DNA from 3 places in the Sedimenticola selenatireducens genome. Region 3 is predicted to be linked to each of the others. Evidence: predicted binding sites of a transcription regulator. Region 3 holds the regulator's gene; each other region holds the start of a gene.
What was found. Region 3 encodes FliA, which starts transcription of late flagellar genes. Its sites were predicted from a motif close to GCTAAAGTTNNNNNNNNNNCNGCCGATA; they were not measured.
Positions count from the first base shown of each region.

Region 1: a site for FliA is predicted at 1,871-1,898, ahead of flgM (flagellar biosynthesis anti-sigma factor FlgM). Genes of this name have one in related genera too.
Region 2: a site for FliA is predicted at 6,435-6,462, ahead of ACHZBF_RS01160 (type IV pilus twitching motility protein PilT). Genes of this name have one in related genera too.

Region 1 is NZ_CAXXYC010000003.1:116,518-126,834, forward strand. Features, by position in the region: gene ACHZBF_RS04170 (TIGR04282 family arsenosugar biosynthesis glycosyltransferase) at 1-567, shown strand, start outside; gene ACHZBF_RS04175 (flagella synthesis protein FlgN) at 1,023-1,505, opposite strand; gene flgM (flagellar biosynthesis anti-sigma factor FlgM) at 1,509-1,835, opposite strand; gene flgA (flagellar basal body P-ring formation chaperone FlgA) at 1,970-2,695, opposite strand; gene ACHZBF_RS04190 (chemotaxis protein CheV) at 2,887-3,831, shown strand; gene ACHZBF_RS04195 (CheR family methyltransferase) at 3,893-4,711, shown strand; gene flgB (flagellar basal body rod protein FlgB) at 5,099-5,488, shown strand; gene flgC (flagellar basal body rod protein FlgC) at 5,491-5,904, shown strand; gene ACHZBF_RS04210 (flagellar hook assembly protein FlgD) at 5,983-6,663, shown strand; gene flgE (flagellar hook protein FlgE) at 6,687-7,970, shown strand; gene flgF (flagellar basal-body rod protein FlgF) at 8,126-8,866, shown strand; gene flgG (flagellar basal-body rod protein FlgG) at 9,034-9,819, shown strand; gene flgH (flagellar basal body L-ring protein FlgH) at 9,835-10,317, shown strand, end outside.
Region 2 is NZ_CAXXYC010000001.1:225,867-236,183, forward strand. Features, by position in the region: gene ACHZBF_RS01120 (calcium/sodium antiporter) at 1-867, opposite strand, end outside; gene ACHZBF_RS01125 (hypothetical protein) at 1,013-1,198, opposite strand; gene ACHZBF_RS01130 (DUF4426 domain-containing protein) at 1,200-1,646, opposite strand; gene ACHZBF_RS01135 (dynamin family protein) at 1,767-3,749, opposite strand; gene ACHZBF_RS01140 (DUF167 family protein) at 3,868-4,158, opposite strand; gene ACHZBF_RS01145 (YggT family protein) at 4,177-4,755, opposite strand; gene proC (pyrroline-5-carboxylate reductase) at 4,755-5,582, opposite strand; gene ACHZBF_RS01155 (YggS family pyridoxal phosphate-dependent enzyme) at 5,661-6,359, opposite strand; gene ACHZBF_RS01160 (type IV pilus twitching motility protein PilT) at 6,549-7,589, shown strand; gene ACHZBF_RS01165 (PilT/PilU family type 4a pilus ATPase) at 7,604-8,761, shown strand; gene ACHZBF_RS01170 (dihydroorotate dehydrogenase electron transfer subunit) at 8,909-9,790, opposite strand; gene ACHZBF_RS01175 (dihydroorotase) at 9,799-10,317, opposite strand, start outside.
Region 3 is NZ_CAXXYC010000003.1:245,416-255,732, reverse strand. Features, by position in the region: gene ACHZBF_RS04870 (chemotaxis protein CheW) at 1-243, opposite strand, end outside; gene ACHZBF_RS04865 (ParA family protein) at 240-1,040, opposite strand; gene motD (flagellar motor protein MotD) at 1,037-1,867, opposite strand; gene ACHZBF_RS04855 (flagellar motor protein) at 1,867-2,607, opposite strand; gene ACHZBF_RS04850 (protein-glutamate methylesterase/protein-glutamine glutaminase) at 2,609-3,664, opposite strand; gene ACHZBF_RS04845 (chemotaxis protein CheA) at 3,722-5,947, opposite strand; gene ACHZBF_RS04840 (protein phosphatase CheZ) at 5,960-6,673, opposite strand; gene cheY (chemotaxis response regulator CheY) at 6,707-7,081, opposite strand; gene ACHZBF_RS04830 (RNA polymerase sigma factor FliA) at 7,138-7,878, opposite strand; gene ACHZBF_RS04825 (MinD/ParA family protein) at 7,875-8,714, opposite strand; gene flhF (flagellar biosynthesis protein FlhF) at 8,749-9,996, opposite strand; gene flhA (flagellar biosynthesis protein FlhA) at 10,085-10,317, opposite strand, start outside.

The DNA of each region.
Region 1 (10,317 bases), 130 kb from region 3:
CAGGTTAAGACACGACTGATTCCTTCGGTCGGGGAACAGCGTGCTGCGGAGATTTATCGCACGCTTCTGGAGCGGGTGCTTGGGGAGGCGACCCGGGAGGTGGCGCCAGTTGAGATCTGGTGTGCCCCGGATACCCGGCACGCGGTTTTCCAGGCGGCAGCGAATCCATCCATTACTCTCTATGCACAGACAACGGGTGATTTGGGTCAGCGTATGGCCCATGCCGCGCGCAAGGCACTCACCCGGTGTGAGATGGTGCTGTTGATCGGTGGTGACTGCCCGGTGCTCAAGCGGGAGCACTTGCTCCGTGCCCTGGACTGGCTCAGTGCCGGTGCCGATGCGGTGCTGGGGCCGGCTGAAGATGGCGGTTATGTACTCCTGGGTATGCGGCGGATGGATGGGCAGCTGTTTTACGACATCCCGTGGGGCACGGATCAGGTGTTGAAGATAACGCGCGAGCGCCTTGCTCAATTGGGTTGGGTCTGGCGTGAACTTGAACCCCTCTGGGATCTGGACCGGGATGCCGATCTGCAGCGATACCTGCGCTTAAGTGGAACCGCTCAATAAACTTGCTTGTGAGTTGATCAATTTGTCGGATTACGTTGCGCTAATCCGATCTACAGTTTGGCGCTGTGGCTGTAGGTCGCGTTAGGCGAAGGCGTAACCCGACTTGCTTGTGGGTTGATCAATTTGTCGGATTACGCTGCGCTAATCCGACCTACAGTTTGGCGCTGTGGCTGTAGGTCGCGTTAGGCGAAGGCGTAACCCGACTTGCTTGTGGGTTGATCAATTTGTCGGATTACGTTGCGCTAATCCGACCTACAGTTTGGCGCTGTGGCTGTAGGTCGCGTTAGCCGAAGGCGTAACCCGACTTGCTTGTGGGTTGATCAATTTGTCGGATTACGCTGCGCTAATCCGATCTACAGTTTGGCGCTGTGGCTGTAGGTCGCGTTAGCCGAAGGCGTAACCCGACTTGCTTGTGTGTTTTCGCATCGTTCGCGGTTAAGCGCTTTTTATCTCTATCAGGCCTTTGCCAGTGAGTGGCCCGACTGATCCTGGTTGTGCTGCCCTCTGGCGCCGTAGGTGTTTCTGCTATCGGTACGTCCACAAAGCAGATCCAGTGCCTGTTTGTTGTGGCGCTGGCTGAGTGCCAGTATGCCGCCGTTGATTTCATTCTGCTCGCGCAGCTTGCCGGCAATAGCTTCCAGCTGGCGCCACAGACCAGCGCATGTAGCGGCGCTATTGGTTTGTAGAAGTTTGTTGATGCCTGTAGAGCCACCGGCAACCCCGAGTGATGTGAGCAGACGATCTCTCTGTCTGCCGCACTCCTGCATCTGGTCCACGGTCTGCTGTTTTTCTCTGCTGATGTCCAGAACCTGTTCCGGATCGTGTGATTTAAGCGCGTTCTGTTCACGCTGAAGTATTTCAGCAAGTGAGTGAGCGCAGTTCAGCTCGGTTGAGATGATCTGGCTGAGCCGGTTCTGCTGTTCGGCAGAGAGATTCATTGATTACTCCTGTTTGTCCAGTTGCGAAAATTGCCTTTCCTGGGCCAGTAGATTCTCCGCGGCATCTTCCGGTTCAAATGCAAAGTTGCCGGTAGCCAGGGATCGTTGTACATCAGAAACACGCTGCGCATCGGCGATCGGCAGGCTGGCAATCTGTGCTTCAAGCTCCTGCAGGCGGGTAGCCGATATCGTCAGGCTAACGGTATCGCTGCTGGTGCCGGTCGATTTTTCGCTGGGAGATGCGCCCGCTGTCTGTGTTTTGTCGGTTGCCTTGCTCTTGTTGCCCTCACCAGTGCTGATGGGTTGTCCGGACAGACCTTTGATTTTCATGCTGTTAACCACCTTGTAAAAAGTTCCCATCAGCGTAGCGGCCAAATGGGTGCAAGCTTTAATCAGAAAGTAGTTGGTTTGATGCTAAAAACCAGTGCCGGTTCACAATGGTGGTCGGTGTTTACCGGAATATCCTAGGTCGTTGCCTTGACTACCCCGGAGTCTATAACAGTCGCTTCTATTTGCCTGTTGGAACTGTTGTTCTCCACTTTGATGCGTTCCCCGACAGCGCCGTTTGATAGGGCCTTGCCATTCATGCGAACCTGCAATCCACCTATCTGGGCCACGATCACCACCTGACTGCCCTTTTTTACCGCGTGCTGGATGATCAGCTGCCCTGGTGTCAGAACGGCATCGGCACGCAACCGGCGTTTAAGCTTTTTGCCGATGGCCTGTTGGGGGTGTTCGATATATCCCCGATGCAGTCGGGCGACGTCCCGTTTTTCAATTTTGAAGTCCGCCGATGTAAGAATGGTGCCTCTGGGCAGTTCCCGGTTGGCGACTGCAATCTCTTTCATCAGTGACAGGGTTACCGGCACATAGAGCGTCCAGCCGCCGGTGTCGTTACAGCGCACGCCAACAGTTACACGGGATGCGTTTTTGCGACCATGGGGCATGAAAGTGTCCAGTTCCTGGTCGCATGCCGCCAATCGGAGCCGACTGTCCAGCCGCCCTGCCGCGACGTTGATCTCCTGGTTCTCTTCGTCAAAGTCATTCAGAACATGCTGCTCGGCTGCCGCCAGGATGCTCTCGTGGGGTTGTGTCTGCTCCTCCGTGGCGGATACTGCCGCCAGTGACCAGACGAGAAGCAGGATTGGCCAATAATGCCGCTTCCTGACCGCGGGTGTTAATCTGCTCATCACTTCACCTGTCCAAATATTCAGCTCATTCATTGCTGCACAAATAACATGCAATACCCATGCCTGATATAAGGGCCGCGTGATAAGGCCTGCGCATATCCTTTCCGCGGGTATTGAATGCAATCGGGCCTAAAGCAATAGACAGGTGGGTCGCTAACATCAGACAGAGATATTTGAACGGAGAGGTAGAGATGGCGGGTATCCTTGACGGTGTTGATCAAAGAACCAAGCTTGCGGGCAGGAATCGACTGGAGCTGTTGCTGTTTCGGCTCGCCGGCAGACAGCGGTTTGGTATCAATGTATTTAAGGTGCAGGAGGTGATTCAATGCCCTCCGCTGACCCAGCTGCCCGGCTCCCACCCGGTAGTCCGGGGTATCGCCAACATGCGTGGCAAAACCATTACGGTGATGGATCTCTCTCAGGCTATTGGGGGGCCTCCGCTGGCCAACATCGAAGGGCGTTTCGTCATCATTACCGAGTACAACCGCAGGGTACAGGGGTTTCTGGTGGGTTCGGTTGACCGGATTGTCAACATGAACTGGGGTGATATTCTGCCCCCGCCCAAGGGTGCGGCAAAAGGCAGTTACATGACGGCAGTTACCCGGGTCGATGAAGAGCTGGTGGAAATCATTGATGTGGAGAAAGTACTCAGCGAGATTGTCACGGTGTCGGAGGATGTATCCGAGGGCGTTATTGAAGAGGAGGCGATCGATGAGACCCAGCATGTATTGATTGCCGACGATTCCTCGGTGGCGCGCAATCAGGTAAAGCGTGTGCTGGATAAGCTCGGGGTGATGACCACGGTCTGCAATGACGGCAAACAGGCGCTGGATCAGTTGAAGGCGTGGACCAACGAAGGCCGAAGAGTCTCCGACTTTCTGTCACTGGTGATTTCGGATGTGGAGATGCCGGTAATGGACGGCTATACCCTGACGACGGAAATACGCAAGGATCCGGCGCTCGCCAATCTGCAAGTTATCCTCCATACTTCCCTGAGCGGTGTGTTCAATCAGAGCATGATCGAAAAGGTCGGGGCCAATTCATTCCTGGCCAAATTTGAGCCGGACGAGCTGGCCAGGGTGGTACAGACGCGCCTCAAGCAGCATAAACTGGAGTTGAAGGCGCTCTCCTCCTGAACAAGCGTAAATAACTCAAGCGCAATGGATAACAATCTCACAGTGCCTAGCGAGCCGGAATATGCTGTCACACGGTGATTACGAGGCGTTTCAGAAGTTTCTTGAAGATGCCTGCGGAATTGTATTAGGTGCTGGAAAGGAATACCTGGTATCAAGCCGGCTCGGCGGGCTGATGCGCGACTACGGGATTGCCACGGTGGGTGAGTTGCTGAACCAGCTCAACAGCGGCAGAAATCCACGGCTCAGGACCAGTATCATCGATGCGATGACTACCAACGAGACCTTCTGGTTTCGTGATATGTCCCATTTTCGCCTGCTGCAGGAGATGATCTGTCCGGAGATAAAAGCCCGTTCGGGCCGCTCGATCCGGATTTGGTCCGCCGCCTGTTCCTATGGCCAGGAGCCATACAATCTGAGCATGGTGGTACAGGATTATCAGCGGGCAAATCCCGGTGCACTGCCCGGCGGTGTCGATGTGGTTGCAACGGATATCTCTTCAACGGTACTGGCCGATGCAAAAAAGGGCATCTATTGCGGTATGTCCTCATCCCGCGGCCTGAGTCTGGAACAGCAAGACCGTTATTTCAAAATCAACGGGGATTGCCTGGAAGTGAGGCCGGAAATCCGCCAGCGTGTCAGCTTCCGCGAGCTTAATCTCACCAAGGGCTATGAAATGATGGGGCGTTTTGATGTGATTTTCTGTCGCAATGTCCTTATCTACTTCTCCAGTGAACAGAAGCGCGACATTATCAATCGTATGGCCCGGTCACTGAATCCGGGCGGTTATCTGTTTCTTGGTTCCACCGAGTCGCTTTCGGCCCATACCGACCGTTTTGAAATGGTCAGCAAGCTGGGTGGTATCGCCTACCGCCTGAAATAGCCAAACCGGCTACGGTTTGCCGCCGGGCAGCAGCCGCTTGCCGGTCACCGCTGCCGTATTTACCGCACCCCCGAACGCCTCAAGCGTCTGCACCACAGAGAACACCCGACCAATCGTAGGTCGCGTTAGCCGAAGGCGTAACTCGACAGACCGAGCGCTTTTGTCGGATTACGCTGCGCTCATCCGACCGACGATACTCAGCCGCCCACCGCACGCGGTTCGAGAATTCCCCAGGCCGGTCAGGACTTGCCGTCGCCGCGGCCCCCGGTTGCCGGTTGCCGCTTTCCTGCTTGCCGTATCTCTGAAAAAATCCCATAAAAACAATGAAGTGCAGAGTTGGCATGTTGTCTGCTAATAGGTTTTCAGGAAAAACCAGGAAGCAGACCTATGAGTTTTGACAAAATACTTGGAATCCATGCCCAGTCACTCCAACTGCATGCAAAGCGTGCCGAGGTGCTGGCCGGTAATATCGCCAATGCGGATACCCCGGGCTACAAGGCGCGGGATTTTGATTTCAGTGAAGTGCTTCAGCAACAGACCGCTCAGCAGTCCAAGCTAAGGACCACCCACCAGAGCCATATACCACTGGATAACGGCATCATCTCACCCAGTGAGATGGCGTATCGCATACCCAGTCAGCCGAGTCTGGATGGCAACACCGTGGATAGCCAGCTTGAACATACCGCCTACGCGGAAAATGCCATTCAGTATCAGACCAGTCTGCGCTTCCTCAGTGGCACCATCCAAACCCTCAGAAAAGCAATTACGGGGCAATAATCATGTCAATGTTCAAGATATTCGACACCGCCGCCTCCGGCATGAGTGCGCAGTCCCTGCGATTGAATACAGTGGCCAGCAACATGGCCAATGTGGACAGTGTCAGCAGCAGCGTTGAAGAGACCTACAAGGCCCGACAGCCGGTCTTCAGCGCGTTGCTGAATCAACTCAATCCGGATGAGCCGGCCGTGGGCGTTCAGGTGAAAGGAGTTGTCGAGAGCAATGCCCCCCTGAATATGGAATATGCCCCGAATCATCCCAAGGCCAATGAAGAGGGTTATATCTTCCGGCCCAACGTCAACGTCATGGAGGAGATGGCCAATATGATCTCCGCCTCGCGCTCGTATCAAAGCAACGTCGAAGTGGTCAATACAGCCAAACAGCTGATGGTTGCCACATTGCGATTAGGTGAATAAATCGTCAGCAGCGATTTTTTTGCGTAACCCCGTAGCGGTAAGGCGCAAGGACGCGCCGAACAATAAAGGAGCAGTTAAATGAGCAGTGTCAACGCAGCCAGTACCGACCAGCTATACCAGACCCTGGGTCTCTCGCGTGAGCTTGAGGAGAAGAAAGACAATGAACTGGGGATGGAGGATTTTCTTGAATTGATGGTGACTGAACTGACCCATCAGGACCCGACCAAGCCGATGGATAACAGTGAGCTGGCAACCCAGATATCACAGTTTGCCGCGGTCTCCGGTATTGATGAGTTGAACAACTCGTTCTCGAATTTTTCCGACACCATGATTTCCGATCAGGCACTGCAGGCAGCCAATCTCGTGGGGCGTGACGTGTTGGTGCCGGTCAATACCGGCAATCTTGAGGCGGGAGGATCCATTAAGGGTGTGGTTGGCGTTACCGAACCGGCCAGCGATGTCACGGTGCGGATATCCGATGCCTCTGGTGAGTTGATAAAAGAGATTCAACTGGGCACCCAGCCCAAGGGTGAAGTGAGCTTCACCTGGGATGGTCTGGATGAGAGTGGGGAGGCGGTAGCGCCAGGGCAGTACCAGATTGAGGCCCAAGCCAAAGTGGATGGTGAGAGTGTGACGCCATATACATTAATTGAGGCCCGGGTGGGCAGCGTCAGCATCGGCGGGGCAGGGCAGGGGCTTACCGTCAATCTGGCCGGCCTGGGGCCTGTGTCATTCAGTTCCGTAGCAGAAATCCGCTGATTATTTAACGAGGAGATTAGAGTATGCCTTTTCGCATTGCACTGAGCGGACTTGATGCCGCATCCACCGACCTTCAGGTGACAGGTCACAATATAGCCAACGCGGCAACCAATGGATTCAAACAGTCCCGCGCCGAGTTTGCCGATATTTACGCCAACTCCATCCAGGATGTCAGTACCACCTCGGCCGGCCGGGGTGTGCGGGTCAGCCGGGTGGCGCAGCAGTTCAGCCAGGGAAATATTGACTTCACGGCAAGCAACCTGGATCTGGCGCTGAACGGGGAGGGGTTTTTCACTCTGGCGGATGCCAACGGTAATACCTCTTATACCCGCGCGGGCGCCTATACGGTGGATCGGGATGGTTATGTGGTGAATCACACCAATGACCGTTTGCAGGTGTTTGCCCCGATCGGTACCAGCGGCACCAATTTTAATACCGGCTCGACAACCGATCTGCAGCTTCCAACCCTCTCCGGTACACCGTCCGCTACCACCAGCGCCAATGTGGCGGTCAATCTGGACTCCAGCGGAACCGCGACAGCGGCGGCTACCCTGTTTGATCCGGCAGTGGCTACCAGCTACGACAACTCAACATCGACTACCGTTTATGACTCACTGGGAACGGCGCACACCATGACCATGTACTTCAGGCAGTCGACAGTGGCGAATGAGTGGAATGTCTATACCACGGTCGACGGCAATATTGTTACGCCGACGACAAACTCAACCGCCGCCCCCTCTTCCGCCGCCTATCCCAGTGCGACGGTAAATTTTGACACATCGGGCGCATTGGTAACGGGATCGGGCAGTATTTCGGCCACCGGTACGTTGGCTTATAACGCCTACCCTATTGCCGGTGCGGCGCCGCTCAACATGACCTTTGATATGAATAACAGCACCCAGTTCGGGTCGGCATTTGCAGTCAATAACCTGACTCAGGATGGCTATGCCCCAGGCAGGCTGAGTGGCGTTGATATCGATAACACCGGTGTGGTATCGGCCCGTTTTACAAATGGACAGTCCACGGCATTGGGCAAGGTGGCATTGGCCAAGTTCAACAATCCGCAGGGACTGCGTCAGCTGGGTGATACCAGTTGGGCGGAGACCTTCACCTCCGGCAATGTGCAGATGGGCGAGGCGGGTACGTCCAGTTTTGGCCTGGTTCAGTCGGGCGGGTTGGAGAACTCCAATGTGGATATTGCCGAGCAACTGGTCAACCTGATCACCGCGCAGCGTAATTATCAGGCCAATGCCCAGGTGATCACCACCGCCGACACGGTGACCCAGACGATTATCAATATTCGATAAGGTCGGTGGCATGTAGGAGGCCCGCCCCGGGCCGAATTTTACGGGGGTTTCGAGAGCGACATGATTCGCGGCGAGGGCGCCGCTCCTACGGGGTGCGGGTTGTAGGGTGGGCACGTTGTTTGTGCCCACGCGGATGAAATTCACAGGAGAAGACAATGGATCGCATGTTATTTGTTGCGATGAGCGGCGCCAAAGAGACCTTGTTGGCCCAGTCAAATAACAGCAACAACCTGGCGAATGCCAGCACCCCAGGCTTCTTGGCCGACCTGCAGCAGTTCCGCAGCATGCCGGTGTTCGGGGATGGTTATCCCACCCGGGTCTACGGCATGAGTGAGCAACCCGGTGTTGATTTCAAGCACGGGGCGATCGTGCATACCGGTCGGGATCTGGATGTCGCTATCAATGGCGACGGCTGGTTTGCTGTGCAGTCACGCGATGGCGGTGAGGCCTATACCCGCCGTGGCGACCTCAAGCTGGATGCCAACGGCCTGCTGACCACCGGCAACGGTTTGCCGGTGATCGGCAATAGTGGACCGATTGCCATACCACCGGCGGAGAAGATAGAGATTGCATCCGATGGCACCATCTCCATTCGTCCCCTGGGTCAGGGGGCTGGAGAGTTGGCGGAGATCGACCGGATCAAGATGGTGGCGCCCTCGCTGGAGGGGATGGAGAAGGGGACGGATGGCCTGATGCGCCAGCAGGATGGCCAACTGCTGGAGGCGGATGCCGAGATACAGCTGGCAACCGGCTCGCTGGAAAGCAGTAATGTCAATATCGTGGATTCCATGGTGGACATGATCGATTTCTCCCGCCGCTTCGAGATGCAGGTGAAGATGATGAAGACGGCAGAACAGACGGATGAGTCCTCAGCCAGCATCATGCGTATCGGCTGACCCGATGGTTGCAAAAAGCGAACTGTAGGAGCGGCGCCTCGCCGCGAAATCGGCCCGGGGCGGGCCTCCTACAGGTTGATAAAAGCGATGGTCGGGTTAACGTGGTTGGCACGCAGATTGCCTTCACTATTGTTAGTCAACAAACAACGACAAGAGGATGACACCCTATGTACCCCGCACTCTGGATAGCAAAAACAGGATTGGATGCGCAGCAGACCCGCATGTCGGTCATTTCCAATAATCTTTCCAATGTCAGTACCACCGGGTTCAAACGGGATCGTGCCTCGTTCGAGGATCTGATCTACCAGAATGTGCGTCAGGTCGGCGCGCAGTCGTCACAGGACACCCAGCTGCCATCGGGTCTGGCCATCGGTACCGGTGTACGCACAGTGGCCACGCAGAAGCTGCATACCCAGGGCAACATCATGCAGACCGGCAACTCGCTGGATATGGCCATTCAGGGTCGGGGCTTCTTTCAGGTACTGCATCCCGATGGTTCCATTGTGTACACCCGCGATGGCTCGTTCGGTATGAGTTCGGATGGACAGATCGTGGACAACAATGGCTATGCCCTGGAGCCGGCTATTACCGTCCCGGCCAACACCCTGAGTATCACCGTGGGCTCGGATGGCGTGGTCTCGGCTTTGGTGTCGGGTAACAGCACGCCGACCCAGATCGGTACCATCGAGCTGGCGGATTTTGTCAACCCGACCGGATTGGCGGCAGTGGGTCAGAACCTGTTCCGGGAGACCGCGGCCAGTGGTGCCCCCACGACGGCTACCCCGGGTGTTGACGGCGTGGGTACGGTCAATCAGGGCTCGCTGGAAAGCTCCAATGTTAACGTGGTGGAGGAGATGGTCAACATGATTGAGACCCAGCGCGCCTACGAGATGAACTCCAAGGCGATCTCCACCACCGACGATATGTTGGCCTATGTGAGCAATCAGCTCTAACAACAGGTACTTGAGATGATGAATCGGCTCTTCTCCTTAATGATGCTGGCATTGACCGCCGTCGCACTGGCCGGCTGTAACACGGCTCCGGTGCGCGACCCGGCGTATGCGCCGATTCGCCCGGTGGTGGCCGCGCCGAAACCGGAAGGCAATGGCGCCATCTACCAGGCCGGGTATGAGCAGTCCTGGTTTGAAGATATGCGTGCCCGCCGTGTGGGTGACATGCTGACCATCGAGCTGGTTGAGAAGACTGATGCGAAAAAAAGCGCCACCACCGAAGTCAGCAAATCCAACAGCAACAGCGTCACCAATCCGACCCTGCTCGGTTCCACGCCACAATTCAATGCGCCGGGCTTGCTGCCGCTGGCCAGCAATCGGGGTAACAATCTCGGATTCTCCCTGGAGTCGGAACACGATTTTTCCGGTGAGGGTGACAGCGAACAGAACAACGAGTTGACAGGCAATATCACCGTGACGGTCATCGAGGTGCTGCCCAAT
Region 2 (10,317 bases), on a different contig from region 3:
GTAACTGATGATAAACAGCGCCAGCGTCAGACCGATCATCATCGGCATGTCCCGGGTCAATACCAGCGGATCGAACGGGCCGGGGGCAATCAGTCCCGGCACCGCCAGGACCGCCAGCAGATTGTACATATTGGAGCCGATGACATTACCGATGGCAATATCGTGCTCATTCTTCAGGGCGCTGGCGATACTGGCTGCCAGTTCCGGCAGGCTGGTGCCCAAGGCGACGATGGTCAGGCCGATAATCAGGTCGCTGACGCCGTAGGCGGTGGCAATATTGACTGCACCCCAGACCAGGATGCGGGAGCTGAACAGCAGCAGGGCCAGGCCTAGACTGAAGTTGACCACCGCCCTGGCGGTGGTCATCGCCTCGGGCAGTTCGTCCAGGATCTCGGCGGTTATCGGGTCGCTGGCGAGACTGCGCATGCCAATGCGCACCATGGCGAAGAGCATCGCCACCAGCCCCACCAGCAGGACCATGCCATCGATTCTCCCCAGGGTGCCATCCAGCATCAGCAGCAGGGTGCCAAGACAGACCGCCAGCAGGATGGGATATTCCCGGCGCAGGGTATCCGATTGGACATTCAAGGGGGCAATCAGGGCGGTGATACCCAGGATCAGACCGATATTGGCGATGTTGGAACCGAGAGAGTTACCGATGGCCAGACCGGTATTGCCCTGCACGGCGGCCATGCCGGAGACCAGTATCTCGGGGGCCGATGTTCCGAAACCGACGATGGTGAGTCCGATGATCATCGGCGGCAGCCCCAGATTGCTGGCAATGCCGGACGCGCCGATGACAAACCGGTCGGCACCCCAGACCAGCAGGGTAATACCGGCAATGATGGCAACAATATCTAACAGCATAAAGAGAGTCGTGGGGGACGATATGGTTAAAATTCAACAGCTTTTTTTAGCGCAGGCATTGTTTCAGACCTTGCCCGGATTGTCCAAGCCTCTTGCTGCCGGAGCGTGCCGGTTACAGTCTGGTCGGGCAGATCCTCTGCTGGGCTTATTCCGCCCGGTTGCGGACGATGCCGCAACGATTGCAGCGGTAGCGACTGACCAGCCGGCCCTGCTTGACATCGAATACCTGGGACTGATCAAGTGTCCATTTGTGGTGGCCGTTGCGGCAAAGTGTATTGCCCTTGTGGCGTTCGCTGGCGCGGATCTTTTTGAACGGGAGTATGTTGCCCATTTCAGTCGATGTAGAAATCCTGGGACAAGGTGGCGTCGATCGGGCGTGAGCTGCCTTCAGGGGTCACTTCAAGCATGAAATTCAAGGTCTCCCCGTCGACGATGGGAAAATCCCCGATGTAGTAGATGGCATCCGCCTCGCGGATCTCCCGGAGGTCTATGCCATGGCGCCTGCCGATCAGATTCAATGCGTAGGCCGACACCTTGGCCGTCACCGGCTGACCGGTCGTGCCCGGGACATCCCGGATTACGCTGATATTCAGCAGCCCACGGTACTTGCTGCGCACAATCCGGTAATTGCTTGCCACCTCGGGGCTCAGCAGCGCCGTTGGAATGGCGTTGTGATGGATGGTGTAACCGTTGGCCCGGGTACTGTTTTCGGCAGCCACCAATGTGGCGGTAAGCAGCAGTAGCAGGGTGACGGCAATCGTGGAAATCCGAACTTGCATGGTGCTGCCTCTCTTCTGGGTCCATCGGTGTGAGGGGTAACTCATTCTGTCTTAAAGGATAGCGCTAAAGCGCCTTTATGAAAATGCGCTGCTGGCAGCAGTTGATTCTGGCGGACTGGCTCAACTGGCGGTTTTTCTGGTCGATACCAGTTTGGGTTTCGGTCGCGCCTCTTCCGCCAGCGGATAGCTGGTATTCAACGTATTGTGGATATTTCGTAAAATGGTCAGCTGCTTAGCCACTGCATTGTGCTGATTCTTCAGTTCAGTCACCCTGGAGTCCAGGGTGTCCCGGGAGCGGCTGATCTTCTGCAGGTCCAGCAGGCGGCGTTCCATCTGCTCCTTGTGCTCGCGGATCTGGAAGGTGAGGGGTTCCAGGGCGGTGCTGAGCCAGCTGTCCACTTCCTGTCGGGCCTGGAAGAAGATATCCTTGGCCCGACTCACCATGGCAACAAAAAATCGCTTTACCACGAAATGTTTTTCGGTCATGGCGGTAACCGGGCTCTTGCGGAAAATCTCCGCCTCCTGATAGAGCATCTCAAGCTCAACCCGGTAACGCATGATGGAGAACATCTTCGGCTGCACCACGGAGAAGCCGTGCTCATTCTGAAACCGCCGATAGATACTGCGGATCAGCTTGCGCGCCTGCTCGCTCTGGTCCACCACCACCTGCATGTCGCTGCGCATGTCGTCGAACAGGGTGCGCATGCTCGATTTGAGGCCGAGAGTGGTCCAGTTATCGGCCATGGTGTTGTGGGTGGCGGTGATAGAACGCTCCAGTTTTTTCAGATCCAGGGCGTCCCGCAGGGTGGTGGCCTGCTCTTTCAGGATTTTGCGGCTGGCCTGGAAGCTGTTGACGTTGCGCATGTAGTCCGCCTGTTCGGCGCGGGTTTTGGTCATCATGTGTTCGATCACTTCCTGACTTTTGCCGCTGAGCTGGCGCAGTTCATCCAGTTGTGCCTGGATGCCGTTCAGTTTGGTGGCGACAATGCCGCGGGTGTTTTCGACCATCTGGCTGATTTCGGCCGTCACCGTATCCTTGATGATCTCCTGGCGTGAGTCGAGGATATCGTTTGACAGGTAGTGCTCCAGATTCAGCAGGCGACTCTGCTCCATTAACTTGTCGTCACCCTTGATCTTACCCAGCAGGCCCTTGTGGGCAGAGACCGGGAATATCGCCTTGCGGTTGACCCCAAGTATCTGGGCGGTGTGATTGCGCTGGCGGCTGATGGCGTCATTGATACTCGTCTCATCCTGTAGTTCATCCCAGAGCGTGTCGATCTTGTTCAGCACCACAATCAGGCCGCGCTGGCGACTGCGTTGAAAGCCCTTGATATGGTTCTGCCACATCTCCAGATCACTGCGGGTGACGCCGGCATCGGCGGCCAGTACGAACAGCACCGCCTGGGCGGAGGGGAGCATCTTCAGGGTCAGTTCCGGCTCGCTGCCCAGGGCATTGAGTCCCGGGGTGTCGAGGATGGTCAACCCCTGTTTCAACAAGGGATGGGGGAAGCTGATCATGGCATGACGCCACTTGGGTATCTCGACGAAATCGGGTGGCCGGCTCTGATTGGGGTGCTGCTGGGGGTCATACATGCCCAGACGAACCGCCTCGGCCAAAGTGACCTTGCGGGTCTTGACCACCTCCTGCAGGCAATCTTCGACCTGATCCGCCGAGTCCAGGTTCAGCGGATAGGTCACCCAGAGCGCCGGTTTACGCTTCAAATCGCGAATGCTGGTGTCCTGCAGACGGGTTTCAATCGGCAACAGCCGGACGTAGGATTGGTCGGCCTGCTGGTCATAGAACAGCTCGGTTGGGCACATGGTGGTGCGGCCGGCGGTGGAGGGGAGCAGGCGACGGCCAAAGTCTGAGAAAAAAATAGCGTTGATCAGCTCGGTCTTGCCGCGGGAAAACTCGGCCACGAAGGCGATGGTCAGGCGATCGCTATAGAGCGATGCCAGGCACTCCCGGATGCGTTTTTCACTCTCATCCGTCGCCAGGCGATGTTTGCTCAACCAGCTGTAGTAGAGCTTGACCGTACGAATAATATCCGCTTTCCATTGCTCGTAGGCCTTCAACTGTGTTTCCAGTCGCGATCGCTCCACAGGACGCTCCTTCTGTTTTTATTGGCCGATCTTACTACAGGGTTGGCTGAAGTTTCGAGAAATTATAGGTAGTTTCACGGCTACTGCGTTGAAAATTCAAATAAACCGCAGGTGTTTTTTATGGTTTTGTGAGGGAGATTGGGAATTTGCGCGGCCCCTGGATGCGGAATCCCTTGTTTTTGCAGCTGTCACCACTGATCAGGCTAACCTGCTCCCGGCTGACCCCGAAGGCCTTGGCGAGGAAACGCAACAGGTGCTCGTTGGCCTTGCCCTCCACGGGTGGAGCAGTGATGCGCACCTTGTACTGGTCACCGTAAGGGCCGACAAACTGATCTCTCCCCGCCCTGGGCTGCACCCGCAGGCGAAGCAGCAGGTCATCCCCCTCCCAGCGATACCAGTCAGCGCTCAAGATGGCCATCGTCCCCGGTCAAAGGAGCAGGCCCGCGGTTAACATCTGCAATGGAGGGATCAGCAGCATTTTCAATAGTTGCAGCCCCACCAGTACCGCCATGGGAGAGAGGTCGATGCCGCCAATGGGCGGGATCAGGCGCTGGGCCGGTCTCAGCAGGGGTGCCGTGATGCTCTGGATCAGGTCAGTGGCAGGGCTGTAGCTGCCCGGATTGACCCAGCTCAGGATCACCTGGATCAGAATGGCAATCAGGAAGAAGTTAATAGCCAGACTGATCAGCTCAGGTATGGCGATGGCCATGGCGGCGAGGGGTTGGACCCCCGTTCCCGAGACCAGCATGATCAGGATCAGTTCCAGGGTCTTGAGCAGGATCATCAGCACGATCGAGGCGATGTCGATACCGCCCATCCCGGGGATGACCCGACGCAGTGGACGCAACAGCGGCGTGGTCATCTTGACCGTGAACTGGGAGATCGGATTGTAAAAGTTGGCCCGCACCAGTTGCAGGATGAAGCGCAGCATCACCACCAGAATCATCAGGTCGAAGATGACCTGGATCAGGAACGCCAGCGGATCGGTCAGGTAATTGCTGCCCATCAGTGATTCCCCAACATCTCTGACAGCTCCCGGGAGCGTTCACAGGCACCGCTGATGGCGTCTTCGAACAGGGTCCTGAGATTGCCCTGTTCCAGAATCGACAGGGCCCGCTCGGTGGTGCCGCCCGGCGAGGTGACCTTCTGTCTCAGGGTTGCCGGGCCGTCGCTGCTTTCGATGGCCATGCGCGCCGCACCGAGGGCGGTCTGGATGGTGAGCAGGCGGGCCGTATCGGCGGGCAGGCCGTTGCTGATGGCGGCTGCCTCCATCGCCTCCATGACCAGGAAAAAGTAGGCGGGGCCACTGCCGGAGAGGGCGGTGGCGATATCCATCAAGGCTTCGTTGTCGACCCAGCGGGTCAGCCCTACAGCGCGCAGAATGGATTCCGCCAGGTCCCGTTGTGCCTCTGATACGCCACGGCCGGCATGCAGCACGGTGGCGCCGGCCTGCAGCATGGCGGGTGTGTTGGGCATGGTGCGTACCAGGGCGATATTGCCGCCCAGCCATGCCTGCATGTCCGCCTCCCGGATGCCTGCAGCGATCGATACCAGCAAGGGCTGCCGTTGCTGCACGACTTGCCGGATTTCATCGCATATCCGCTCCAGTACCTGGGGCTTTACCGCCAGTACCACCACATCCGCCTGCTGGATGGCGGTGCTGTTGTCCGTCGCTGACTGGATGCCGAAGCGCGCCGAGAGATCGGCCAGCTTGCCACTGTCAGGGTCGCTGGCAATGATTCTTTTCGGGGCGTAGCCATCGGCGACCAGGCCGCCGATCAGGCTGGTGGCCATATTGCCGGCGCCGATAAATGTGATGGTCTTGCTGCTCATGTCAGTCATCGTAGTTGGTTGTTGTGGTTGATTTGACCCTATATCCTAGCGCATTCGGATCGGCTGATATATGCCGGATCATGACTGGGCGGGATAGTGTCTCGGGCCAAAGATGGCGGTGCCGATACGTACCATGGTCGAGCCTTCCGCAATGGCCGCCTCAAGATCATCCGTCATCCCCATGGAGAGCATGGTGAGCGGTAATTCAGCGCTGGCCAGTTCATCCCTGAGCTCCCTCAGTTGCCTGAATGGCTTCCGTTGGGCCTCAAGCTGATCTGAAGGTGCCGGAAGGGTCATCAGTCCCTGCAGCGAGAGCCTGGGGTAGTGGTGCATCGCTTTAACCAGTTCTCGCGCCTCATCTGGCCGGATGCCTGCCTTGCTCTCTTCTTCGTCTATCTTGATCTGCAGACAGATTTTAAGAGGAGCCAACGACCCCGGACGCTGGTCATTCAGGCGTCTCAGCTGTTTGGCACTGTCGATACTGTGAACCCAGTCGAAGTTTTCCGCTATGGCTCGTGTCTTGTTTCCCTGTATCCTGCCGATAAAGTGCCACTCGAGAGCCAGATTGCCGAGCTGTTCGATTTTGTCGAGGGCCTCCTGGATATAGCTCTCGCCAAACCGGTGTTGCCCGGCCTCGACGGCCTGGAGAATATCTTCCACAGGGCGGGTTTTACTAACAGCCAGCAGTTGCACCGTACCGGCGTCGCGATGGTACTTCTGTTCAGCCTGTTGGATCTGCTGTCTGACGGATTCGAGCCGGGATTGGATAGAGGGCATGATCTTGATAGGCCTGTGTGTCTATAATGGGTTGGTAATGGGGTGCGGTTGCAGCTTGGATATTAAAACAAATAAATACCAGTTTCCCCAATAGCGGCCGCTAATCCGTAAACGGCAGGCACAACCGGGGCAGTGGGGATAGTGTCACGGCGTGCCATACAGATAACAAAATAACGGGAGAAGTGTTGTATGGATATTGCTGAGCTTCTTGCCTTCAGCGTCAAGCATGAGGCTTCGGACTTACATATTTCGGCGGGATTGCCACCCATGATTCGGGTGGACGGGGATATTCGCCGGATTAATGTACCGGCACTGGACCACAAGATCGTTCATGGTCTGGTCTATGACATCATGAACGACAAGCAACGGAAAGATTACGAGGAGTTTCTGGAAACGGACTTCTCCTTCGAGATACCGGGTCTTGCCCGTTTTCGTGTCAATGCCTTCAATCAGGATCGCGGTGCTTCCGCGGTTTTCCGTACCATTCCGTCGAAGGTGCTGACGCTGGAAGATCTGGGTTGTCCGGAAACTTTCAAGGATATTGTCAATGTGCCACGCGGGCTGGTGCTGGTGACCGGGCCCACCGGTTCGGGTAAATCCACCACGCTGGCGGCGATGATGGATTACAAGAACGACAATGAGTATGCCCATATCCTCACCATCGAGGATCCAATCGAGTTTGTACACACCAGCAAGAAGTGCCTGATCAACCAGCGTGAAGTGCACCGGGATACCCTGGGTTTTTCCGAGGCGTTGCGTTCGGCACTGCGTGAGGACCCGGATATTATTCTGGTCGGTGAGCTGCGTGACCTGGAGACCATCCGGTTGGCGTTGACGGCGGCCGAGACCGGACACCTGGTGTTCGGTACCCTGCATACCAGTTCGGCGGCCAAGACCATCGATCGTATTATCGATGTGTTCCCGGCCGGGGAGAAATCGATGGTCCGCTCCATGCTGTCGGAATCGCTGCGATCAGTGATCGCCCAGACCCTGCTGAAGAAGGTAGGGGGTGGCCGTACCGCCGCCTGGGAGATCATGGTCGGTACGCCGGCGATCCGCAACCTGATCCGCGAGGACAAGGTGGCGCAGATGTACTCGGCGATCCAGACCGGACAGGCCCATGGCATGCAGACGCTGGATCAGCATCTGCAGGAGCTGGTGAAGAAGGGAATGATCAGTCGGCTGGATGCACGTTCCAAGGCGATGAACAAAGAGATATTCAGTAGTTAATGCATGCGTGAATCATGGAGCCGGTGGAAATCGGTAGCGAGGATAAAGTGGACTTTAATGCAATCTTGAATCTGATGGCCCAGAAAAAGGCCTCCGACCTCTTTATTACCGCGGGCATGCCGCCCTGCATCAAGGTCAATGGCCGAATCATGCCGGTGGCCAAGACCAAGTTCAGCGATGAGCAGTCCAGGGAACTGGTGATGAGCATCATGTCACCGGCCCAGCGGGAAGAGTTTAACCAGACCAATGAGTGTAACTTTGCGGTCAGCTCCAAGGGGGCGGGACGGTTCAGGGTCAGTGCCTTCGTGCAGCGGGATGCCGTCGGCATGGTGCTGCGGCGTATCGAGACCCGTATCCCGGAGATCCATGATCTGCTGTTGCCCCCCATATTGAAGGAGCTGGCAATGGCCAAGCGGGGGATTGTGTTCTTTGTCGGTGCCACGGGAACGGGCAAGTCCACCTCGCTGGCGTCCCTGGTGGGATACCGGAATCGCAACAGTTCAGGCCATGTCATCACCATTGAGGACCCGATCGAGTTTATCCACAATCATGACGGCTGCATCATTACCCAGCGCGAGGTGGGTATAGATACAGAGTCCTATGAAGTGGCGCTGAAGAACACCCTGCGTCAGGCGCCGGACGTGATCCTGATTGGTGAGATCCGCACCAGGGAAACCATGGAGCATGCGATTGCATTCGCGGAAACCGGCCACCTGGTGCTCTCCACGCTGCATGCCAACAATGCCAACCAGGCACTGGACCGGATGATCAATTTCTTCCCGGAAGATCGCCGTGACCAGGTGTTCATGGACCTCTCGCTGAATCTGCGGGCGGTTATCGCCCAGCAGTTGATTCGCCGTCCGGATGGCAAGAGCCGCCGGCCGGTGGTGGAGATCCTGGTGAATACCCCCCTGGCATCCGACCTGATCCGCAAGGGTGAGGTGCACAAGCTGAAGGAACTGATGAAGCGCTCCACCGAGCAGGGGATGGTCACCTTCGATCAGGCGCTCTACAAGCTCTATACCGACGGCGAGATCACCTATGAAGATGCCATCCTGTATGCCGACTCGGCCAACGAGGTGCGTCTGATGATCAAGCTGGGAGGGGGTGATGCGGAGCGCCATGCGGCGAGGATGAATACGGTCTCACTGCTGGATGAGGAAGATATCTAGGGGTTCGTTCCTCACCCCAACCTACGAAACTGCGAGCGTCGGAACCCAACCTACGTCACCTTGAGATCCCGGGAGCCCCTCGTTCCCACGCTCCGCGTGGGAATGCATCGGGATGCGGGATCGGTTCCCGCCCGCTGTGGCCGGCTCTCAGGACGGAAACACCGCGCGCGCGTCGAACACCGGCCCATCCACGCAGACCCGCTTCATGGCAGGACCCTGGCCAGTCTGCACCTCTACTACGCAACCGGCGCAACCGCCCACGCCGCATGCCATGAACTCTTCCAGTGAGACCTGACAGGGGAGGCTGAATTCACCTGCCAGCCGCGCCACGCTCTCCAGCATCGGATGGGGCCCGCAGGAGAAGATCTCCACTTGGGCCAGTTCATCCGCAGGTAATGCCTGTAGCCAGTGACGCGCCAGATCGGTCACGTAGCCTTCGTGGCAGCCGGGGAAACCCTGCAGGCTGGCCAGCCGGCTCGGTATGTGCCAGTCATCCAGCAGCGGCATGCTGGCGATGACCCCGTCCGGCATCTCTGGCATCAGCAGGGCCGAAGGCTGGGGCTTGAAGGGGAAAGGCACCTCGGAGCCGAGGATCACCAGCGGTTTGAACTCGGCATTGCCCGCCAGTGCCTGCGCGATAAAAACCATCGGTGGCATGCCGACCCCGCCGCCGATCAGCAGCGGCCGGGAGCGCTCCGGATTGAACTTGAAAGGGACACCGATGGGGCCGAGAACGCTGATCCGCTCGCCCGGTTTGCGTCGGGCCAGCAGGCGGGTGCCTTCACCCACGGCCTTGTACAGGAATTCCACCCAGCCCTGCTCCGCCGAGGTGCGCATGATGGAAATCGGTCGGCGCAGCGGCCTGGAGTTGTCGCACTGGATATGGGCGAAACTGCCGGGAAGCGCCTTTTCAGCACAGCGGGGCGCCCGCAGGCGGAGAATGTATTGATCGCCTTCGAACGCCTGGTGGGAGATGATCTCCGCCTCTTCCAGGAAGATGGTGTCTCTGTGGGGTCTGCTGTCTGTCATGTGCTGGCTCAAGCCTGGGTTGTACTGTCGGAGTGGAAAACGATGCGCCCTTCAAACAGGGTATGGGTCACCTGGCCCTGGAACTCCCAGCCGATAAAGGGGGTGTTGCGTCCCGAGCTTGGCATCTCCTCCCGCTTGAGGACCCAGTGTCTGTGGGGATCAAATATACAGATGTCCGCGCTGCTGCCCGGCTGGAGCCTGCCATAGGGGAGGCCCAGCATATCCGCCGGACCGCAAGTGATGCGGGCAATCGCCTCGGAGAGGCCGAGTACCCCCTCATCCACCAGTTTAAGGGTCAGCGGCAGCAGGGTCTGCAAACCGGCCATGCCGGTGGCGGTGGAGGGAAAGGGCGCCTCCTTGGCGTCTGCTTTCAGCGGTTGGTGATCCGAGCAGATGGCGCCGATTACCCCCTTGGCAAGGGCTGCACGCAAGGCCTCCCGGTCTGCCAGGCTGCGCAGGGGCGGGTTCAGGTGACAGTTGCTGTCGAAGTCCTCGATATCCATCTCGGTCAGGTGTAACTGGTGGGC
Region 3 (10,317 bases):
TGTATCGACCGTCTGAGCGGTTTCTATAGCCGGCGGCGGCTGAACCGGGGCTTCCGCATGGACTCCCTGGCGGATCTCCACCACCTGTGCCAGCCTCGGCTGTTCCTGAACAGGAGCCGTCGGCGTCTGTTTCGGCGTCTCCTGGTACTCTTCCACCTCACTCAGCAAGGCGGACAGATAACTATCGATCGCCTGCTCCGGGGCATGCAATACCGCCTTGGGCTTGTTCGGATCCGTGCTCATCGTGCAACACCCGGGACAGGCATTGATATCGCCTCACTCTGTAGCAGTTCAAGCAGCGCCGTGTATGCTTCCACACCTTTACCCCTCGGGTCCGCCACCGGCGGCGGCAAACCCACCTTGCTCGCCTCCCGAAAACGGGTATCCACCGGGATAACGCCGCTCCAGATGTGCTGTCGGTATGTCTCCCTGAGTACGCGTAAACTATCCACCGAGGCCCGGGTGCGGCGATCAAACATGGTGGGTACGATGGTGTACGGGAGTGGTGTTGTCCTCGACTTGAGTACCATTTTCAACGTATGCAGCATACGCTCCAGGCCTTTCAGTGCAAGAAATTCCGTCTGCACCGGGATAACCAGCCGTTCACAGGCGGCCAGCGCGTTGACCATGAGTACGCCCAGCATCGGTGGGCAATCGATCATCACATAGTCAAATTGTCCTGATAGTGATTCAAAAGCCCGCTTGAGCACCAGCCCCATCCCTTCCATACGCCCCGCCTGTCGGTCCAGCGTTGCCAGGGCTACCGATGCAGGCAACAGTTGCAATCCCTCGGTACCGGTCTGGTACAACAGGGTAGCGGGGTCGATAGGCTTTTTTTCGGCCGCCGCCTGAAACAGGCTGTATGTGCTCTCTTCAATGACATCCGGGTCATAGCGGAAATAGCTGGTTAGCGAACCATGTGGATCAATGTCCACCAGCAGCGTACGAAATCCCCACACCGAGAGCAGACCGCCCAGGGTAACCGCCGTGGTGGTTTTTCCCACCCCACCCTTCTGATTGGCGATGGTCCAGACTTTCATCCTCCACCCCCGCTTGTGGATTCCGGCGTGTATTCGGTTCCGTCCGTCATCTGTTGCGACATTATCAGCAGGTTGACCCGTCGGTTGTTCCTTCTTCCCTCGACGGAATCATTGCTGGAAAGTGGACGGAACTCACCGTAGCCGATAGCGGCCATCCGCTCCGAGGCAACACCCAACTTGGCAAAATAGTGCACCACACTGGCCGCGCGAGCCGCTGAAAGCTCCCAGTTGGATGGGAAACTGATGGTACTGATCGGTACATTGTCAGTATGCCCCTCCACATTGATCATATTGGGTAATGGTTTAACGATGAGGATCACATTCCGCAACGCCTTCAGGGCCTCCCTGGAGAGCCTGGCACTGCCGCTTTCAAAGAGCATACTGCTCTTCATCTCCACCTCAACACCCCGATCAGTGCGGGTCACATTGACCAGCCCCTGATTAACATATTCCAGCAGCGCCTGGGAAAGTTCGTTTTCTACCGAGTCCAATGTGCGGATATCAACGATCGAGGTGCCATTCATCTCCTCGGACAAGGTATCCGAAGGAATGGATGCGGGCGGATTTTGTGCCGGCACGACAGGTTCACCCATCTGCGGTGTCAGACTACGCAACTCTTCCCCAACCTGTATGGGATCGCTGCTGCGTACCGGGGCGACAAAGGCTTCCGTCAGGGTATTCGACAGCACCCGGTACTTGCCGTCATTCACCGATGAAATCGAGTACATGACAACAAAAAAGGCAAACAACAGGGTGATAAAGTCGGCATAGGAGACCAGCCACCGTTCGTGGTTTTCGTGCTCTTCATGCCGTCTTCTGCGCGCCATCAGATGATATATCCCTGAAGCTTTGATTCGATATTGCGCGGATTCTCCCCTTCAGCGATGGACACGATGCCTTCAACCACCATCTCCCGATAATGTGTCTGGCTAAAGGCGAGCGCCTTCAACTTGTTACCGAATGGGAGCAGAAACAGGTTTGCCAAGCCGACGCCATAGATTGTAGCCACAAATGCCGTGGCAATACCGCTGCCCAGCTTACTGGGATCAGCCAGATTCTGCATGACGTGAATCAGCCCCATCACCGCACCGATAATCCCGATCGTGGGCGAAAAGCCCCCCATACCTTCAAAAACCTTCGCTGCCTGGAGATCATGATGTTCACGGGTCTCTATCTCCACCTCCAGAATATTGCGGATCACTTCGGGTTCACTGCCGTCCACCAGCAACTGCATGCCCTTGCGGATAAACAGGTCAGGTTCCTTTTCGGCAATCTCCTCCAATCCAAGCAGCCCCTCTTTCCTGGCGATATTGCTCCAGTCAACCAGCTTCTTGATAGTGGGATTCAGCTTTTGTCGCGGTGGTCTGAATACATTCCCGGCAGAACGCAGGGCGTGCAGAAACACCACCATGGGTGTCTGTAGCATGATGGCACCGATGGTACCGCCGAACACGATGACCAGCGCCGGACCGTTGGCCAGTGCGCCGACATCCCCACCTTCCAGCGCATTGCCGCCCAGAATGGCGCCGAATGCGATGATCATGCCGACTATGCTCAGATAATCCACACTACACCGCCTTGATCAGACTGGGTCCGATATCCGCCAGGTTGAGCACGCGATCGGACAGCCCCGCCTTTTCAACCGCCTGAGGCATGCCATAGACCACACAGCTCTCTTCACTTTGCGACCAGACGGTTGAACCGCCCTCCTTGAGCGCCCGTGCCGCCTGTTTTCCATCGGCACCCATGCCGGTCAGGATGATTGCCAGCACATCGCGCGGCATCAGGCGCGCCGCCGAGCCAAGGCTTACATCAACACAGGGGCGATAGGTCTGATCCGAGGTACTCTCCTTGATCCGGATCACCGTACCCTCGCCACGGCGCTCCAGGACCATCTGTTTTCCACCCGGCGCGAGATAGGCATGCGCGGGTCGCAGCAGATCCCCGTCCGCCGCTTCCTTGATCGTGATGGAGCACTGGGAATCAAGCCGTTCCGCATAGGCCGGGGTAAAACTGGCCGGCATGTGCACAACAATGATAATCGGCAGGGGAAAGTTCGCCGGCAGCGAAGCGAGTAAAGTCTGAATAGCTACCGGACCGCCGGTCGACGCTCCTATCGCGACCAGTTTGTAACTGCCTCTATGGACCGGAACAACGGCTCTCTGCTCGACAGGCCTGGCGACCGGCTGTGGTTTTATGATAGTCCCAAGCCGGCGGGTAACACCGCGCGTACCGATCGCCAGCACCCGACGCGCCAGTAGTGTTGAGGCCTCCCGGTTGGTGGCGCTGTCAAACTGTTTCGGCAGAAAATCCACCGCTCCCGCTTCCAGGGCATCCAGCGTGGCCTTGGCACCTTCATGGGTCAGTGATGAAAACATCAGGATCGGTATCGGATTTTCCGCCACAATGCGCTTTACCGCACTGATACCATCGAGCACCGGCATCTCCACATCCATGGTGATGACATCGGGTTTCAGTCTACGGGCCTCGATAATGGCGCTCCGGCCGTCACCGGCGAAGCCGACCACCTCGATCATCGGATCATTGCCCAGCATGGCGGCGATCCTTCTGCGAAAGAAGGCAGAATCGTCAACCACCAGCACACGGACCTTGGAGGCAATCATTACCGTGTTACTCGCAGATTACCGGTTGCGGACAGAGAACAGCTCTGGTAATTCCGGTCAGCGACGGGCATATTTTCTCATCAGCCCAGGAATATCCAGAATAAGGGCAATATTTCCATCGCCCGTGATGGTGGCGCCTGCCATGCCATCCAATCCCTGCAGCAGTGCTCCCAACGGTTTGATCACTACCTCCTCCTGACCGATCAGGTGATCCACCACCAGGCCGACCTGGGTATTCCCCACGGTGACCACCACCACGTGTCCACTCGCTTCCCGGTTTCCCCGGGCACTACCGGGAACCAGCCATTTATGCAGATAGAAGAGCGGCAGTGCACGCTCCCGCACCATGATGGTCAGCTGGCCATCCACCACGTTGGTGCGCTTCAGGTCGAGATTGAATATCTCCACCACACTGGCCAGCGGCAACGCGAACGGCTGCTTGCCCAGCACTACCATGAGAGTCGGCAGAATGGCCAGCGTCAGCGGCAGCTTGATGGTAATCAGACTACCTTTGCCATATTCGGAGTCGATCTCCACCTGACCGTTCATCTGGGCAATACGGGTCTTGACCACATCCATACCGACACCCCGTCCCGACACATCGGAAATCTCGGTCTTGGTCGAAAAGCCAGCCGCAAAAATCAGGTTATAGCAACCCTTGTCGTCCAGACGGGCCGCCGCCTCTTCATCCATCATGCCTTTTTCAACCGCCTTACGACGCAGCACATTGGGGTCCATGCCTTTGCCGTCGTCGGCGATGGTCAACAGGATATGGTCGCCGGCCTGGGCAGCGGAGAGTACCACCTTACCCTTGCGCGGTTTTCCGGCGGCCTCTCTCTCGTCCGGGCTCTCGATACCGTGATCGACAGCATTGCGCACCAGATGCACCATGGGATCAGACAGCGCCTCGACCAGGTTCTTGTCCAGATCGGTCTCCTCGCCATGCAGTTCAAGATCGATCTCTTTCTTGAGGCTGCGCGCCAGATCCCTGACCACACGGGGAAAACGGCCGAACACCTTTTTCACCGGCTGCATCCGGGTCTTCATTACCGAGTTCTGCAGATCGGATGTCACTACGTCCAGGTTGGCTACCGCTGTGGCAACCTCTTCATCCCCCAGTTTGGCCTTGAGGGTTTCGAGTCGGTTTCGCACCAGCACCAGCTCACCGACCATGTTCATGATCTCATCCAGCCTGGCGGTATCGACACGGATGGTGGTCTCTGCTGCGGCAGGAGGGGACTTGCGCGCCTGTGCTTGCGCACTTTCCGTTTTTTCGGGTGCTTTGGCCGGGGCCGGCCGGCTGATAGTCGGCTTCGGTTTTTCAGACGAGGCCGCTGGCTTTGCCGCAGACTCCGGTTTTCCGACTACCGCACCGGAAGGCTTATTCGCGGCTTCCGCCGAACCATTGATCGCGCCAAATTTGCCTTTGCCATGCAATTCATCGAGAAGCGCATCAAACTCCTCTTCGGTGATATCATCGGATTCGGTAGCCGCCGCTTGGGGGGCAACCACAGCGGATGTCTGTTCACCTGTTGCAGGCAGACCGCCAAACTGACCTTTGCCATGCAACTGGTCCAGCAGATCCTCAAACTCATCTTCCGTAATATCATCACTGCCCGCCGCCAGCGGTTGCGAAGCCGGCGCCGGTTTTGCTGCAGGGGCCTGTGCTGGCGTCCCGCCGTGCTTACCGGTTCCGTGGAGTTGATCGAGCAGCTTTTCAAACTCTTCTTCCGTGATGTCATCACCGCCGAGAGCTGGGTCGGAAAACGACCCTGATGCGGATGCTGTCGCTGTCTCCTCAAGTTCCGCAGTGGCAAATTCCAGCTCTGGTTCCGGTTCTGCTACGACAACCGGTTCCACCGCCTGGACTGTAGACTCTGCAACCGCCTCGCTTTCAGGGATGGCAAGCTGATGCAGCGTCTCGATCAGTCCGGGATCGGCCTCATCCGGCTCTTCACCAGACTGCACCCGGGCAAACATCTCGTTCACCACGTCCAGTACCTGCAGAACGGCATCCATGAGTGCCGCATCCACACGCCGCTGCCCCTGGCGCAATATGTTAAATACATCTTCCGCCCGGTGGCAGACGGTTACCAGCGGGTCAATACTCAGAAACCCCGCACCGCCCTTGATTGTATGGAAGCCACGAAATACCGCGTTTAACAGATCATAATCGTCAGGACGCTGCTCCAGATCCACCAACTGTTCATTCAGCTGCTCAAGTATCTCCCCGGCCTCAACCAGAAAGTCCTGCAGGATCTCGTCATCCATATCAATGGCCATGCTTCGACACCTCTAAAAGCCCAAACTGGATAGCAGGTCGTCCACATCATCCTGTCCACTGACCGTGTCACCCTGGTCAATGCCGGGGATGACCGGCCCCTCCAGTTTTTTTGCATCTTTTTGTTTTTCCGGCAACTTTGAGCCGGATATCCGAACCAGCTGCACCAGCTTGTCTTCCACATCATGCACCAGGGTAATCACCTGCCGGATAATCTGTCCGGTCAGATCCTGAAAATCCTGCGCCATCAGCACTTCGGTCAGATGACCATGCAGCTGTTTCGACCGTTCGGTGGTCAATGCCAGAAAGCCGCCCAGTTCCCTGCTCAATTCCCTGAAGTCATCGACAGAAAGTTCACGATTACAAAACCGCTCCCATTGTTCCGATATGGCGCGTGCCTTCACACCCAGATCATCCGCCAGGGGCAGCCCTGCCTCGACCGCACCTAGCGTGGTATTAGCCGATTTCTCGGTCATGGTAATCACATAAGTGAGTCGCTCACTGGCGTCCGGGATTTCCACCTGGGCCATTTCATTGATGCGCGGGTCAAGCAGGAACTCATTGATCGCTTCATGCAACTCACGGGTCAAGCGCCCAACTTCCAGAAACAGTTTGCTCTCGACACCTTCGGTAAGAAGGGAACTGACATGTGTCGCTTCAGCTTCATTCCCTGCCTCCAGATGCTCTACCAGCTGCTTCGCCAGCATCAGACGTTCATCGTTGTCCATTTATTTCTCCAGACCGATTCGTCATGCTGCCGGTTAGCTGCCTACACGTTCAAAAATCTTGCTGATCTTCTCTTCCAGCGTCACCGCGGTAAATGGCTTGACTACATAGCCATTGACGCCCGCCTGGGCCGCCTCGATGATCTGCTCACGCTTCGATTCGGCAGTGACCATCAACACCGGAAGTTTGACCAGGTTGGGGTCTGCCCGCACCGCTTTCAGCAGATCAATCCCGGTCATGCCCGGCATATTCCAGTCCGTTACCAGGAAATCAAAGTTACCTGACTGCAACATGGGCAAGGCGGTATTACCATCGTCCGCTTCCTGGGTATTGGTGAATCCCAGATCCCGAAGCAGATTCTTAATAATCCGTCGCATTGTGGAAAAATCGTCCACAATGAGAATCTTCATGTTTTTATTCAAGGCAACCTCCAAACTCGATGCCGTTATTCGTTTTCATAGACCGATCAGAGCTCATCTGCATCGGATAACCAATCTGCAAGGCGGGCGCGTAACCGCAGGGTGGCCTGGCTGTGTATCTGGCATACCCTTGATTCGCTAACTCCAAGAACCTGCCCAATCTCTCGCAGGTTCATCTCCTCATCATAATAAAGTGCGATTACCAATCTCTCCCGCTCCGGCAGGCCGGCAATCGCCTCTGCCAGGGCCTTTTTAAAGGCATCCTTCTGCATGCCGTCAAACAGCCCCCCCGCCTGACTGTCACCGCCGTCAATGGGCAATTCACCCACTGCCTGCAGCTCTTCAATACTGAAGATCCGACAGCCCGCCGCATCCTGCAGGATACGATGGTACTGAACCAGGTTCATATCCAGCACTTCCGCCACTTCCACGTCCCGGGCATCACGTCCCTGCTCATTTTCAATAGAGCGCATGGCATCGGCTACCATCCTCGCCTTTCGATGCACGGAACGGGGCGTCCAGTCGCTGCGCCGGATCTCATCCAGCATTGCGCCACGAATACGAATCCCTGCGTAGGTTTCGAAACTGGCTCCCTGGCTGGGGTCATAATTTCTACTCGCCTCAAGCAGCCCGATCATCCCGGCCTGTATCAAATCATCCGCCTGTACGTTGGGCGGCAGGCGATTCATCAGGTGGTAGGCGATACGCTTGACCAGCGGGGCATGCCGGTTAACCAGGGTATCGGCATCCATCTCCTGAATCGCGGTATAACTCGCTAGTCCACTCACCGGCCCATCTCCCCGCCCTGGCTTGTATATTGAATCAGCCGTTCCACGAAGAACTGGAGGTGCCCGCTGGCACCATCCGGTACAGGCCAGTTATCGGCCTTTTGCGCCAGATTCTTGAATATTTTTGCAATATGGCTGCGAGGGTTGGCTTGAACCACAGGTTTTTGCGATTTCACTGCCTTTCTGAGGTTTTCGTCGTATGGAATACTGCCCATGTAGGTAAGCATAACATCCAGGTACTGGTCGGTGACACGGCACATCTTGTTATACAGGTTGCGCCCCTCTTCGGCTGTACGCGTCATATTGGCCAGGATACGAAAGCGATCCAGACCATACTCGCGATTCAACAGTTTGATCATGGCGTAGGCATCGGTAATCGATGCCGGCTCATCACAGACCACCACGATCAGTTCCTGGGCCGCGCGACTGAAACTGACCACCGTATCCGATATACCCGCCGCCGTATCGATAATCAGCACATCCAGATCATTGCCGACATCACTGAAGGCGCGGATCAATCCGGCATGCTCAGCCGCACTCAATTCGGCCATCTGTTGCACACCCGAGGCACCCGGCACCACACGGATGCCCGCAGGCCCCTGCAGCACTACCTCCTCAAGGGAGCGCTCACCACTCAACACATGGGACAGGTCATACTGTGGATGCAGTCCAAGCACCACATCAATGTTGGCCAGTCCGAGGTCGGCATCCAGCAGCATCACTCGACGCCCCATCTCAGCCATGGAGACCGCCAGATTGACCGAGATATTGGTCTTTCCGACGCCTCCTTTACCTCCGGTAACGGCAATTACTCGTACGGGTGTAGGTTGAACCATACGTCTTAATCCTGCTGCTTGATCTGTTATTGCATCAGCCATGAGCATTTGCTCTCGCACCTCCAAGCGCCAGTGCCAGGTATTCATCTGAATACTCTCCCCCCCCGGTGCTGCAGGCTACCGCCTTGCTGACCAGGGTGTGTGAACGGGCCAGATGCAGATCCTCCGGCACCTTCTGGCCGTCTGCGACAAACGCCAGGGGTAACTCCTTGTGTATCAATGCCGACAGAGCACCACCAAGCGAACCGGCCTCATCAACCTTGGTGAGTATGCAGGCCTCAGGCCTGGCCGCGCCAAAAGCACTGATCGTCTGTTCCAGCGAGGAGTTGTCGGTTGCGGCGGACAGGGTCAGAAAACTGCGCACGCCCTGCCCGGCCACGTCCAGCATGGAGAGTTGTTCACTGAGTCGAACATCGCGCTGGCTCATACCCGCCGTATCAATCAGGATCAATCGCTTGCCTGTCAGACCGTTCAGAGCAACCGCCAACTCTTCGCGGGTACCCGCCGAGCGCACCGGCACATCCAGGATTCGGGCATAGGTGTTCAACTGCTCCTGGGCACCGATACGGTAGTTGTCGGTGGAGATCAGTGCTATCTGATGGGTGCCGTGACGCAGGGCAAACCGGGCCGCCAGTTTCGCCACCGTGGTGGTCTTGCCGACCCCGGTAGGGCCGATCAGGGCAAACACTCCCCCCTGCTCAAGCAGATCATCCCCGACCGTCTCCATCTTTGTGGCGAGATAATAGAGCGCCTTTCTCCAGGCCTGATCGGCGCTGGTGACATCGGTGACACTCTCCACCAGTTGGCTGCAGATATCGGGACTGATCGATAGTCCCATCAGTTTTCTGAAAAGATCCCGGGTTTCCGGTCTGTGATCACCCATCTCACGCCAGCTCAGGCCGGAGAGTTCATTCTCCATCATGCGGCGTAACGCCTTCATCTCCTGGCGCATCTCTACCAGCACCGGGTCCTGGCTCCACTCCACCTTGGGTATCACCTGCTCCTTCAGCTTTGAAACAGAGGCCACGGTCGAGGCCGGCTCGTCTGCCACAGGAGCTGGCGTCCTCTTCTGGCGGAGCGGTTGCACCGGGCTGAGTGCAGGTTTTGGCTGTGGCGCCGGCGAGGGAGTGAAAGCCGCGGCGTCATAGTCAATGGCCGCCACCAGCTCGATTCCCCCATCGACCTTCTTATTCGACAGAATGACCGCATCGGAGCCCAGTGCCTCACGAACCTGTCGTAATGCCTGTCTGATATCCGGTGCGAAAAAGCGTTTAATCTTCATACCTGACTTTCCCCGCAGCCAGCTTCCCGATCAAACGGCTTGTTTACATCGCCATTCTGAAGTGTCCGATCGTTTAGCAGTGGCTGCCTTATGTTTCTGCACTTGGCCTGCCCACCGTGGCAACCACCTTGATCTTGCGGTTGTCCGGTATCTCGTTATAGGAGAGCACGCTCATGCCTGGTACGCTGTGTTTGACAAAACGCGCCATCCACATACGGATCGGCGCTGCGACCAGGAGGATACTCTCCTGTCCTGCTGTCTCCTGTTGGTTGGCGGTTTCAGCCAGCGCTTTCTGCAGCTGTTCCGCCAGGCCGGGCTCAA